2 regions of the Roseococcus sp. YIM B11640 genome follow, and region 2 is predicted to be linked to the other one. Evidence: predicted binding sites of a transcription regulator. Region 2 holds the regulator's gene; the other holds the start of a gene.
What was found. Region 2 encodes HrcA, which represses chaperone genes, less so after heat shock. Its sites were predicted from a motif close to GTTNGCACTCNCNNNNNGNGAGTGCNAAC; they were not measured.

Region 1 (5,952 bases), on a different contig from region 2:
CCGGACTTAGAAGTCCATGTCGCCCATGCCGCCCATGCCACCCGGGCCACCGGCCGGAGGAGCGGCCTTCGCCGGCTTCTCGGCGACCATCGCCTCGGTGGTGATGAGCAGCGAGGCGACCGAGGCCGCATCCTGCAGAGCCGTGCGCACGACCTTGGTCGGGTCGATGATGCCGGCGGCCACCAGGTCCTTGTACTCGTCCTTCTGCGCGTCGTAGCCGAACACCCAGTCGGAGCTGCGGAGCACTTCGCCGGCCACCACGGCGCCGTCCTTGCCGGCGTTCGTCGCGATCTGCTTGACCGGCGCCTGGATCGCCTTGCGGACGATCTCGATGCCGACCTGCTCGTCGTTGTTCGCGCCCTTCAGGCTCGACAGGTTCTCGGAGGCGCGCAGCAGAGCCGTGCCACCACCGGGGACGATGCCTTCCTGGACGGCGGCGCGCGTCGCGTGCAGCGCGTCGTCCACGCGGTCCTTGCGCTCCTTCACCTCGACCTCGGTGCTGCCACCGACGCGGATGACGGCCACGCCACCGGCGAGCTTCGCCAGGCGCTCCTGCAGCTTCTCACGGTCGTAGTCCGAGGTGGTCTCCTCGATCTGCGCCTTGATCTGCTCGCAACGGCCCTCGATCTCGCTCTTCTCGCCGGCGCCGTCGACGATCGTGGTGTTCTCCTTCTCGATGCGGATGGTCTTGGCCTTGCCAAGCATCGGCAGCGTGACGGTCTCGAGCTTGATGCCGAGGTCCTCGGAGATCAGCTGGCCACCGGTCAGGATCGCGATGTCCTCGAGCATCGCCTTGCGGCGATCGCCGAAGCCCGGAGCCTTCACGGCCGCGATCTTCAGGCCGCCACGCAGCTTGTTGACCACGAGCGTCGCCAGGGCCTCGCCCTCCACGTCCTCGGCGATGATGACGAGCGGACGGCCGCTCTGCACCACGGCCTCGAGCAGCGGCAGCATCGGCTGGAGCTGGGAGAGCTTCTTCTCGAAGATCAGGATGTAGGGCTGATCCATCTCCGCGATCATCTTCTCCGCATTCGTGATGAAGTACGGGGAGACGTAGCCACGGTCGAACTGCATGCCCTCGACGACGTCGAGCTCGGTCTGGATGGACTTGGCTTCTTCGACGGTGATCACACCCTCGTTGCCGACCTTCTCCATCGCCTGCGCGATCATCTCGCCAATCTCGGCCTCGCCGTTGGCCGACAGCGTGCCGACCTGGGCCACCTCGGCCGAGGTCGTGATCTTCTTCGTCTTCGACTCGAGCTCGGCGACGATCTGGGTGACGGCCTTGTCGATGCCGCGCTTCAGATCCATCGGGTTCATGCCGGCGGCCACGGCCTTGGCGCCCTCGCGGACGATGGCCTGGGCCAGAACCGTCGCGGTGGTCGTGCCGTCACCGGCCAGGTCGTTGGTCTTCGAGGCCACTTCGCGCACCATCTGGGCGCCCATGTTCTCGAACTTGTCGGAGAGCTCGATCTCCTTCGCGACGGTCACGCCGTCCTTCGTGATGCGCGGGGCACCGAAGGACTTGTCGATCACGACGTTGCGGCCCTTGGGGCCCAGCGTCACCTTCACGGCGTCGGCCAGGATGTCCACGCCGCGGATCATACGCTCGCGGGCGGAGGCGCCGAACTTCACGTCCTTAGCAGCCATAATACACCTCTAAATGAATGGGGTTGTCAGGAAGGCGCGGGGCCAGTTCAGGCCGCGATCACGCCCATCACGTCCGACTCCTTCATGATCAGCAGCTCTTCGCCGTCGATCTTGACCTCGGTGCCGGACCACTTGCCGAACAGGATGCGGTCGCCCGCCTTCACGTCGAGCGGGCGGACGGTGCCGTCTTCGGAGACGTTGCCGTTGCCGACGGCGAGGATCTCGCCTTCCTGCGGCTTCTCCTTGGCGGTGTCGGGGATGATGATGCCGCCGGCCGTCTTCTCTTCAGCCGTGATACGGCGAACGAGGACGCGGTCGTGCAGGGGACGGAACTTCATGGGGCTCTTTCCTCCAGGGAAATCAGGCCTGCGAATTCTCCCTCCGGCCAGTGCTGGCACTCGCCGGCGGGGAGTGCCAGCGATCTAAGAGGAGCTTTCGACCGAGTCAAGGCAATCAGCAGCACTCTCTGAGTGAGAGTGCTAATCGGCTGTAATGATATGAAATTCCTGGCGGATCGGCGGCCAGACGTGTCACGCTTTCTTCATCGGAGGGCCCGCCAGGGCCGGCGAAGGGAGCAAAGGCCGGTCCCGCGGGCATCAGACCCGAGGAGGCCGATTGTGCTGGATAGCCTGGTTCACATGGTGCGAACCCCCGACTGGCGGCTGATGACCGCCGAGATCCTCTACCATATGCCCGACCACCCCGCCGTGCTGCAGAGCTTCGTCTGGCAGAAGCATGACCTGGCACCGGAATTCCCCGAGCTGACGCGCTTCCTGGACTTCTGGCGGCGGGAGATCGACGGGCCGCTGCATTCCGTCCGGGTGGCCAGCGAAGCGCTCATCAAGCCGGCCGAGCTGCGTTACTCCAACGGGGTTTTCAGGCTGCACTGAAGCGCCTTGCGGCGGCGGAACGGGGCTACTCGACCGGTGCCTGTTCCACCGCCCGGCCGGCCCGGTGCCGCCGCATGAGCCAGATGCCCAGGCCGATGCTGCCCAGCAGCAGCACACCCGAGAGCGCGAGCTGCCAGGTCCCGTCCACGCGGACGCCCTTGCCCAGCAGGGCGAAGACGATGGTCTGCGGCACGTAGCCGATCGCCGAGGCGAGGAAGAAGGGCGCCGCCGCGATCCCGGACATCCCCGCCAGGAGGTTCAGCGCCAGGTTGTTCCCGACCGGGAAGAGCCGCAGCGCCAGCGCGGCCCCGAAGGGGTTTTCCCGCAGGATGCCGACGATGGGCCTGAGCTGCTTGCCGAACCGCCCGGCCAGCCGCCGCTCGGCCCAGGCGCGGCCGACCGCGCGCGCCCAGTAGAAGGCGATGGCGCAGCCCAGCAGCTGCGCCACCAGCGCCAGCGCCGTGCCCACCGAGGCGCCGAAGGCATACCCGCCGAGGAAGGCCACCGCCTGCCGTGGCATGCCCGCCGCCAGCGCCGCCGCGCCCACCGCGAGGAACAGCGTCTCGCCCAGGATGCCCTGGTCGCGCACATGGGCGTCGACCCAATCCGTCCCCGGCACGGCGCCGAGGACGCGCAACACCAGCCCCGCCAGGGCGAGGCCCATGACCATGAGCAGCGCCCGGAGGAGCGCCTTGCCGGTCACGGCTGCCCGGTCTCCGTGCTCTCGATCTGGGGACGCTTGCCGCGCCGCTGCAGCCAGGCCACGCCCACGAGGTCGAGGAAGCTCACCGCCAGCCGGTCGAGCGTGCCGTAGTTGGAGACGCCGCGCACGCGGGGGCGGTGGTTCACCGGCTCGCTGATCACCTTCGCGCCCGCGCGCAGCGACAGCGCGGGCAGGAAGCGGTGCATGTGGTCGAAGCGCGGCAGGTCCAGGAAGAGCGCCCGGGGGAAGACCTTCAGCCCGCAGCCCGTGTCCGGCGTCGCATCCCGCAGCAGCCAGGCGCGGATGGCATTGGCGAAGCGGGAGCTGCGGCGCTTGATCCAGGTATCCTTGCGGTTCACCCGGTGCCCGGCGACCAGCACCTGCTGCCCGGTCTCGGCGGCCATGGCCTGGCCGCGCGCCAGCAGGCTCGGGATATCGGCCGGGTCGTTCTGGCCGTCGCCGTCCAGGGTGGCGATCCAGGTGCCCCGCGCGGCCTTCACGCCGGTCGCGACCGCGGCGGACTGGCCGCAGCTCTCGCGGTGCCGGATCCAGCGCAGGGGCGCGGACCGGGCCGCGGCGGCCAGCTCCTGCGGGGTCGCGTCGGTCGAGCCGTCGTCCACATAGACGATCTCGTGCGGGATGGCGGCGAGGGCGGTTTCGATCTCGGCGACGAGCGGGGCGATGTTGGGCGCCTCGTTCCGCACGGGGACGACGACCGAAACCAGGGGGGCGGCGGACATTCGGCGCCGTTATCAGGGCCGGGGCGCGGCCACAAGCGGTCCGGCGGCCGTCCGGGCGCGGCTTTTGGCTGGGCTGCCAGCGCAGCCGATTGATATTATATGCCCCTCATGCCGTTCGACACCCGCAGCCTGCCGGCCGATTCTCCCTCCTCGCGAGGCGACAGGGCCCGGCCGCGGGCCGTCGCGGTCTGGCTTCTCGGCATGGCCGCGATGATCTGGGTGATGATCGCGCTCGGCGGCGCGACGCGGCTGACGGGCTCGGGCCTCTCGATCATGGAATGGGCGCCGATCATGGGCGCCCTGCCGCCGATGTCGGAGGCCGAGTGGAACCGCCTCTACGATCTCTACCGCACCATCCCGCAATACGAGCTGATCAACGCGGGCTTCGGGCTGGAGGGCTTCAAGCGCATCTTCTGGCTGGAATGGCTGCACCGGCTCTGGGGGCGGCTGCTCGGCTTCGCCTACCTGGTGCCCTTCCTGATCCTGTGGTGGCGCGGCGCCATCCCGCGCGGGCTGATGCCGCGCCTCGCGCTGCTCTTCGTGCTGGGCGGCGCGCAGGGGGCGATCGGCTGGTTCATGGTCGCCTCGGGCTTCGAGGCCGACCGCACCACCGTCTCGCCCTACCGGCTGGTGGTGCATCTCTCCATGGCCTTCCTGCTCTTCGGCGTGATCGTCTGGACGGCGCTCGGGCTACTGCGGCCGGTGCCGGAAAGGGTCGCGCCCGCCCAGGGCAAGGTGCGCCGGCAGGTGCTGGCCGCCTTCTGGCTGGCGGTGCTGACCATGCTGGCCGGCGGCTTCGTCGCGGGCATCCGCGCCGGCTTCACCTACAACACCTTTCCGCTGATGGACGGAAACCTGATCCCACAGGGCTATCTTGGCGAAGGCAGTCTGCTGCACAATCTGACGGCGAATATCGCGGCGGTGCAGTTCAACCATAGGATGCTGGCGACCCTGACGGCCCTGGCGATGATCGGTGCGACCCTGGCGGCCTTCCGCCGCCTGCCCCGCGGCTTTGCGCGCGGCGCGGTCTTCGCGATGGCGGGAGCCGTCGCGCTGCAATACGTCCTGGGCGTCGCGACCCTGCTCCTGGTGGTGCCGCCCGCGCTCGGCACCCTGCATCAGGCGGTGGCGGTCGGCGTGCTGGCGGCCGGCCTCTGTGCCTGGCATGCCCTGCGTGAGCCGGCGGGAGCGGCCCCGTCCAGGTGAACGGCCCGCCGCCCTCGGATCCCCGGATCGCGGCTCTGACCGCCCTGCCCATCGCGATGATGGGCTTTGCCGCCGACGGCGCCCTGTTGCTCATCACCGACGAGATGCGCGAGCTGCTCCGCATCGACGCGGCTGCCATGCCGCTCGGCACGCCCGAAGCCGAGGTCTTCAGGCGCCTGGCCTTCCAGGGCGTCCTGGGCGCGGGCGAGCCGGAGCAGCGCGCGCGGGAGGTGATGGTGCTGAGCCGGGAGGCCATCCATCGCCGCATCGTCCGCGACATCGCCGGCCGTGCGCTGGAGCTCCGGCTGGCGCCGCTGGCCCCGGCGGGGCGGCTGCTCACCATCGCCGACGTCAGCGAATACGTGCAGGCCCGTGAGGCCGCGGAGGCCGAGGCCCGCGCGTTGGACGACATCGCCAACCGGCTTTCCACCGGCATCGCGCAGTTCGACGCCCATCATCGGCTGCGCCGGAACAACAAGGCCTATGCCCGCCTGATCAATGTCGATGAGCGCCATCTCCCGGCGGGCATCTCGGTCCCCGAGATCGTCCGCCTGCAGCAGGCGGCCGGCGAATTCGATGCCGGGCAGGCCGAGGAGATCATCCAGAGCATGGCCGCCTATCCGCGCGGCCGCGACTGGTCGAAGGAGCGGACGCGTCCTGACGGGCGGACGCTGCGCTTCGACAACCGGCCGATGCCCGACGGCGGCTGGCTCGCCGAAGTCACGGACATCACCGACAAGCACGAGGCCGAGCAATCCGCCCG
Region 2 (5,952 bases):
GGCGAAGGGCTAGGCTGGCCGCCATGTGACGAAGGATACCCGATGCGCCTGCTGCCCGCCTTCCTGGCTTTCGCGCTCGCCGCCCTGCCGGCCGCGGCGCAGACCATCCGCATCGGCATCGCCTCCGACCCCGACGTGCTGGACCCGACGCTCTCGCGCTCCGTCGCGGCGCGGCAGGTCTTCATGGCCATGTGCGACAAGCTGATCGAGGTGGATGAGCGCGGACAGCTCGTTCCGCAACTCGCCACCGCCTGGGAATGGCAGGAGGGGGGCCATGCCCTGCTGCTGACGCTGCGCCCCGGCGTGCGCTTCCACGACGGCGCGGCGCTCGATGCGGAGGCTGCGGCGGCCGGCCTCAACCGGCACCTCTCGGCCCAGGGCTCGACCCGGCGGGGCGAGATGGGGCCCGTGACCGCGATCGAGGCCGCCGGGCCCATGCAGGTGCGGATCCGGCTCTCCCAGCCCTTCGCGCCGCTGCTGGCCGCTTTGTCGGACCGCGCGGGCATGCTGGTCTCGCCTCGGCAGGCGAATGTGCTGGGCGCCGACTTCCAGGCGAACCCAGCTTGCGCCGGGCCTTTCCGCCTGACCCGCCGCGTTGCGCAAGACCGCATCGAGCTGGAGCGCTTCGACGACTACTGGGACCGTCCGGCCATCCATGCCGAGCGGGTGATCTACCGCCCCCTGCCCGACACCACCGTCCGCGCCGCCAACCTTCGGGCCGGGTCGCTGGACGTGATCGAGCGCGTGAACCCCTCGGACGTGGACACCCTACGGCGCGATCGGCGGGTGAGGCTGCTGGAGGGGCCGTCGCTGGCCTCGGTCTACATCGCGATCAACGTCGCGAATGGCGAGCGCGCCGACACGCCGCTCGGCCGCGATGCCCGGGTACGGGAGGCGCTGGAGGCCAGCATCGACCGCGAGGCGCTGAACCGCGTCGCCTTCGAGGGGCTGTACCAACCGGGCAACCAATCCACGCCGCCGGGCCATCCGCACCATATCGCGGGCCTGCCGGTCCCCGGCCGCGACGTGGCGCGCGCCCGCGCTCTGCTGCGCGAGGCCGGGATGGAGCGCGTGCGCGTGAAGCTCTCCGTGCCCAACACCACGGAATACGTGCAGGCCTCGGAGGTCATCCAGGCCATGGCGGCGGAGGCCGGTATCCAGCTGGAACTTCAGGTGACGGAAACGGCCACGCTGCTGCGGCAATGGACGGCCGGCGATTTCGAGGCGCTGATCATCGCCTGGTCCGGCCGCACCGATATCGACGGCAATCTCTGGGGCTTCAACGCCTGCCGGGAAGCGCTGAACGGCGGGCGCTATTGCAGCGAGGCGGCGGATGCCGCTCTGCGCGAGGGCCGGACCAGAGTGGACCCCGCCGCGCGCCTAGCGGCCTATGGCCGCGCCATGGAGGTGTTGCTGCGGGACCGGCCCTACATCTACCTCTGGCACGCGAAGAACTACATCGGCACGGGGGCCGCGGTGCAGAGCGTCAGGATGGTGCCGGATGGGCTCATCCGGCTCCAGGGCCTGAGGTTGCGAGGCTGAGGCCTATTTGCCCGCGACAACGACCATCGCGGGCTTCAGCAGGCGGCCGTTCAGCGTCCAGGCGCTCGACCACGCCTGGAGCACCGTGCCGGGCTGGACGCCCGGCGGGGCCGGAACCTCGCTCATCGCTTGGTGCAGCTCGGGGTCGAAGGGCTGGCCTTCGGCCTCGACGCGGCGCACGCCATTGGCCTCCAGGCGTTGAAGCAGGAAGCGCTCCACGCTCTCGAAGCCGTCGCGCATCTTGCCGATGATCTCGGGCTCGCCTTCCGCGGCGGGCGGCAGCTGGGCGAGGCCGCGGCGCAGGTTCTCGGCGGCCTCCACGATGTCGGTGGCGAATTTCTGCACGGCGTAGGCGCGCGCCTTCTCGACCTCGTCCTTCGCTCGGTTGCGGACGTTCTGGGTCTCGGCCTCGGCGCGCAGCCAGCGGTCCTTCATCTCCGCCAGCTCGGCTTCGAGGGCCGCTATACGCTCTTCGGCCGTGGGCGGGGCAACCGGCGCGTCGGTTTCGGCCTCCGCCGGGGGGATGGTCTCAGGATTGGTCATGATGCCTCAGGTAATCGCGGGCTTGCGCGGGATCAACCCAGGAGGCGGCCGATCACGCGCGCCGTGTAGTCCACTACCGGGATGACGCGGCCATAATTGATCCGCGAAGGCCCGATAACGCCGATCGCGCCCACGATGCGCTCGTTCGGACCGCCCTGTCCGCTGCGGAAAGGCGCCACTACCACGGAGAGCCCGGCGCTGGAGAACAGCCCGCTCTCGGCGCCGATGAAGATCTGCACGCCCTCGCCGCGCTGGGCGAGTTCCAGCAGCTGCAGCGTGGTCTCCTGCGCCTCCAGCCGCTCGAACAGCGCCTGGATCTCCTGCACGCGGGAGAGGTTTTCGACATTCTCCAGGAGCCGCGACTGGCCGCGCAGGATGAGCGAGCCGCTGCCCCCGCCCGCCCAGGTGGCGAGGCCGGCAGAGACGACCTCCTGCGTCAGCGCGTCGAGGGCGGTGCGGTTGGCCGCGATCTCCTCGGTAACGTTGCTGCGCGTCTCCTCCAGCGTGCGCCCGGCGAGGCGCGCGTTGAGGTAGTTCCCGGCCTGGACCAGCGCCGAAGGCGGCAGGTCGGCCGGGACCTCGATCACCCGGTTCTCCACGCGGCCATCGCCCTGCACCAGCACGACCAGCGCGCGGCCCGGCCCCAGGGGCACGAACTCGATATGGCGCAGGGGCGCCTCGCCCTTAGGGGCGACGACCAGCCCCGCCGCGCCGGCAAGGCCGGAAAGCATCTGTCCCGCCTCTCCCAGCGTCTCCTGGAGGGAGCGGCCATGGGCGGCGCAGCGGGCGGCAATCTCCACGCGCTCTTCTTCCGGCAGGTCGCCGAATTCCAGGAGCCCGTCCACGAAGAGGCGCAGCCCCTGCTGCGTCGGCAGGCGGCCGGCGCTGGTGTGCGGGGCGTAGAGCAGCCCCGCCTCTTCCAGGTCGGCCATCACGTTGCGAATGGAGGCGGGCGAGAGGTTCAGCGGCAGGCGGCGCGAGAGGGTGCGGCTGCCCACGGGCTCGCCCGTGGCGACATAGACCTCGACCAGCTCTCGCAGGACGGCGGTGGAACGGACATCCAGTCCACGGGCGCCCGGCATCGCGAAGCTGGGCGACTTCAGGAGATTGCTCATCGCTCAGCACAGCTTGGTGATCGGGGGGGGCCGGGTCAACCCGTTCCTGCGCATGGCGGGCAGCGCGGCATCTGGTCACGGAGGCCCATCCGAGGCTATTGCGCCAGCCAGACACCCGAGGAACCCAGCGACATGCGCCCATCCGGCCGCGCGCCCGACGCCCTGCGCCCCATTTCCATCGAGACCGGCATCGCCAAGCACGCCGAGGGCTCCTGCCTCATCCGCATGGGCCAGACCGAGGTGCTCTGCGCGGCGAGCGTGGAGGGCCGCGTGCCGCCGTTCATGCGCAACCAGGGCATGGGCTGGGTGACGGCCGAGTACGGCATGCTGCCCCGCGCGACGCACACGCGAGGCGACCGCGAGGCCGCGCGCGGCAAGCAATCCGGCCGCACGCAGGAGATCCAGCGCCTGATCGGCCGCAGCCTGCGCGCCGTGGTGAATCGCAAGCTGATGGGCGAGATGACGATCACGCTCGACTGCGACGTGATCAACGCCGATGCGGGGACGCGCTGCGCCTCCATCACCGGCGCCTGGGTGGCGCTGCACCTCGCCTTCCAGCATTGCCTGAGGAACAACATCATCAGCTCGATCCCGTTGACGGATCACGTGGCCGCCATCTCCTGCGGCATCGCCAATGGCGAGGCGATCCTGGACCTCGACTATGCCGAGGACAGCGGGGCCGAGGCGGACGCCAATTTCGTGCTGACCGGCCAGGGCAACCTGGTCGAGGTGCAGGCCACCGCCGAGGGCGCGCCCTTCAGCGAGGCGCAGTTCCTGGCGATGCTGGACATGGCGCGCGACGGCGTGGCCGCGCTGGTGGCCAAGCAGCGCGAGGCGATCGGCCAGTGAGCACCCGCCGCGGCCTCGCCCCGGGGAAGCTGGTGCTGGCCAGCCACAACAAGGGCAAGCTGCGGGAATTCGGGGGGCTGCTGGCCCCCCATGGGATGGAGCTGGTCTCCGCCGGCGACCTCGGCCTGCCCGAGCCGGAGGAGACGGGCGAGACCTTCGTCGCCAATGCCTCGATCAAGGCCCTCGCCGCCGCGAAGGCGACCGGCCTGCCGGCCTTGTCCGACGATAGCGGGCTGGAGGTCGCCGGGCTCGGCGGGCGCCCCGGCGTGCGCACGGCGGATTGGGCCATACGCCCCGACGGCACGCGCGACTACCCGGCCGCCATGGCGCGCATCGCCGCCGAGGACTCGTCGCCGGACCGGCGCTGTGCCTTCGTCTCCGTGCTGGTGCTGGCCTGGCCGGACGGCCATGTCGAAGCGTTCGACGGGCGCGTGGAGGGCCATTGGATCGCCCCGCCGCGCGGCACGAACGGCTTCGGCTACGATCCGCTCTTCGTGCCGGAAGGCGAGACGCTGAGCTTTGGCGAGATGACGCCGGAACAGAAGGCCCAGCACAGCCACCGCGCCCGCGCCTTCGCGGCGCTGGCGGCGGGCTGCCTCGAAACCCGCTGAAGCTTCGGCCTGAGGCCTGCCTAGGGCCGCGAGCGCAGAGTGCCCAGACCTTCAGCGCCTATGGCACGTCAGCGCCGGGCGCGAGGCCGAGGCGCCGGAGCGGCGCCCGGCGTTCGAGGGCGGAACTACGCGTATTCCTCTTCGGCCGCCGGGACGATGATCCCCTCCGCCTCGGCCATCGTCTGCCGCAGGTCGCGCAGGAAGATGGCGCCGTTCAGCGTGCGCTGCACCAGCACGCTCCGGCGGTCCATCGGATCGACCTTGCGGCGCGCGAGGTCGAGCTCGGTCAGCCGGTCCAGCGCGCGCGTGATGGCGGGCTTCGAGACGTTGAGATCCTGGGCCAGGCCCCGCACCGTGTGCGGCCCGGGGCTCAGATAGACCGTCAGCAGCACCGCGAGCTGCCGGGCCGACAGGTCGGGTCCGTCACGGCGCACCAGGGCGACCGTGGTGTCCCGCAGGATGCCGACAAGCTGTTCAGGGTTGGTTTGGATGGTCATGGCACTTCCCCTATGCCGCCGCGAGGCTGAAATTCGGCTGAACCGGCCAGGAATGGCGGCAAGTCCGTTCCGGCCCCGCAGAGGGGCTCGGCAGGGGGCTTATAGCAGAAACTCGCCGGTGAATTGCAAGAAATTCATCTTCCGGACGGGCGGGGGTTACACATCCAGGACCGTAACCCCTTGTATCGTATGACTTAGAACGCAATTCCGAGATACGAACGGATTGCGGAAACGGCGGCCCGCATGCCCGTCGCCTCCCCTCCTTCGGGTCTGCCAGGCCGGGAAGAATCGTTCCACGCGTAGAGATCGAGGTGGGCCCAGGGCACGTTGTCGGGCACGAAGCGGCGGAGGAACAGGGCCGCGACGATCGCCCCCGCCATGGGCTTGGTGGCCACGTTGTTGAGGTCCGCGATGCGGCTGTCGAGCCAGCTCGCGTAGCCCTCGTGCAGCGGCAGGCGCCACATCGGTTCTCCGACCGCGAGGCCGCCTTCGATCAGCGCCGCGGCCCACTCGTCGTCATTGCTGAACAGCGCCGGCAGCTCCGGCCCCAGCGCCACGCGCGCCGCGCCCGTGAGGGTGGAGCCATCCAGCATGAGACGCGGCGCGTGCTCGCCCGCATGGGTCAGCAGGTCGGAGAGGACGAGCCGGCCCTCGGCATCCGTGTTGCCTACCTCCACCGTCAGGCCCTTGCGCGTGCGGATCACGTCGAGCGGACGGAAGGCCTCGCCGGAGACGCTATTCTCCACGGCACCGACCAGCAGCAGGATCCGCAACGGCGCACGCAGCGCCATGAGC

Region 1: a site for HrcA is predicted at 2,041-2,069, ahead of groES (co-chaperone GroES). Genes of this name have one in related genera too.

Annotation. Positions count from the first base shown of each region.
Region 1 is NZ_JBBJOZ010000001.1:59,338-65,289, reverse strand. Features, by position in the region: gene groL (chaperonin GroEL) at 7-1,650, opposite strand; gene groES (co-chaperone GroES) at 1,698-1,988, opposite strand; gene WJM96_RS00275 (usg protein) at 2,289-2,540, shown strand; gene WJM96_RS00270 (TVP38/TMEM64 family protein) at 2,566-3,243, opposite strand; gene WJM96_RS00265 (glycosyltransferase family 2 protein) at 3,240-3,983, opposite strand; gene WJM96_RS00260 (COX15/CtaA family protein) at 4,092-5,189, shown strand; gene WJM96_RS00255 (PAS-domain containing protein) at 5,186-5,952, shown strand, end outside.
Region 2 is NZ_JBBJOZ010000005.1:238,601-244,552, forward strand. Features, by position in the region: gene WJM96_RS19755 (ABC transporter substrate-binding protein) at 43-1,542, shown strand; gene WJM96_RS19760 (nucleotide exchange factor GrpE) at 1,546-2,085, opposite strand; gene hrcA (heat-inducible transcriptional repressor HrcA) at 2,118-3,200, opposite strand; gene rph (ribonuclease PH) at 3,333-4,049, shown strand; gene WJM96_RS19775 (non-canonical purine NTP pyrophosphatase) at 4,046-4,660, shown strand; gene WJM96_RS19780 (MarR family transcriptional regulator) at 4,786-5,157, opposite strand; gene WJM96_RS19785 (leucyl aminopeptidase family protein) at 5,352-5,952, opposite strand, start outside.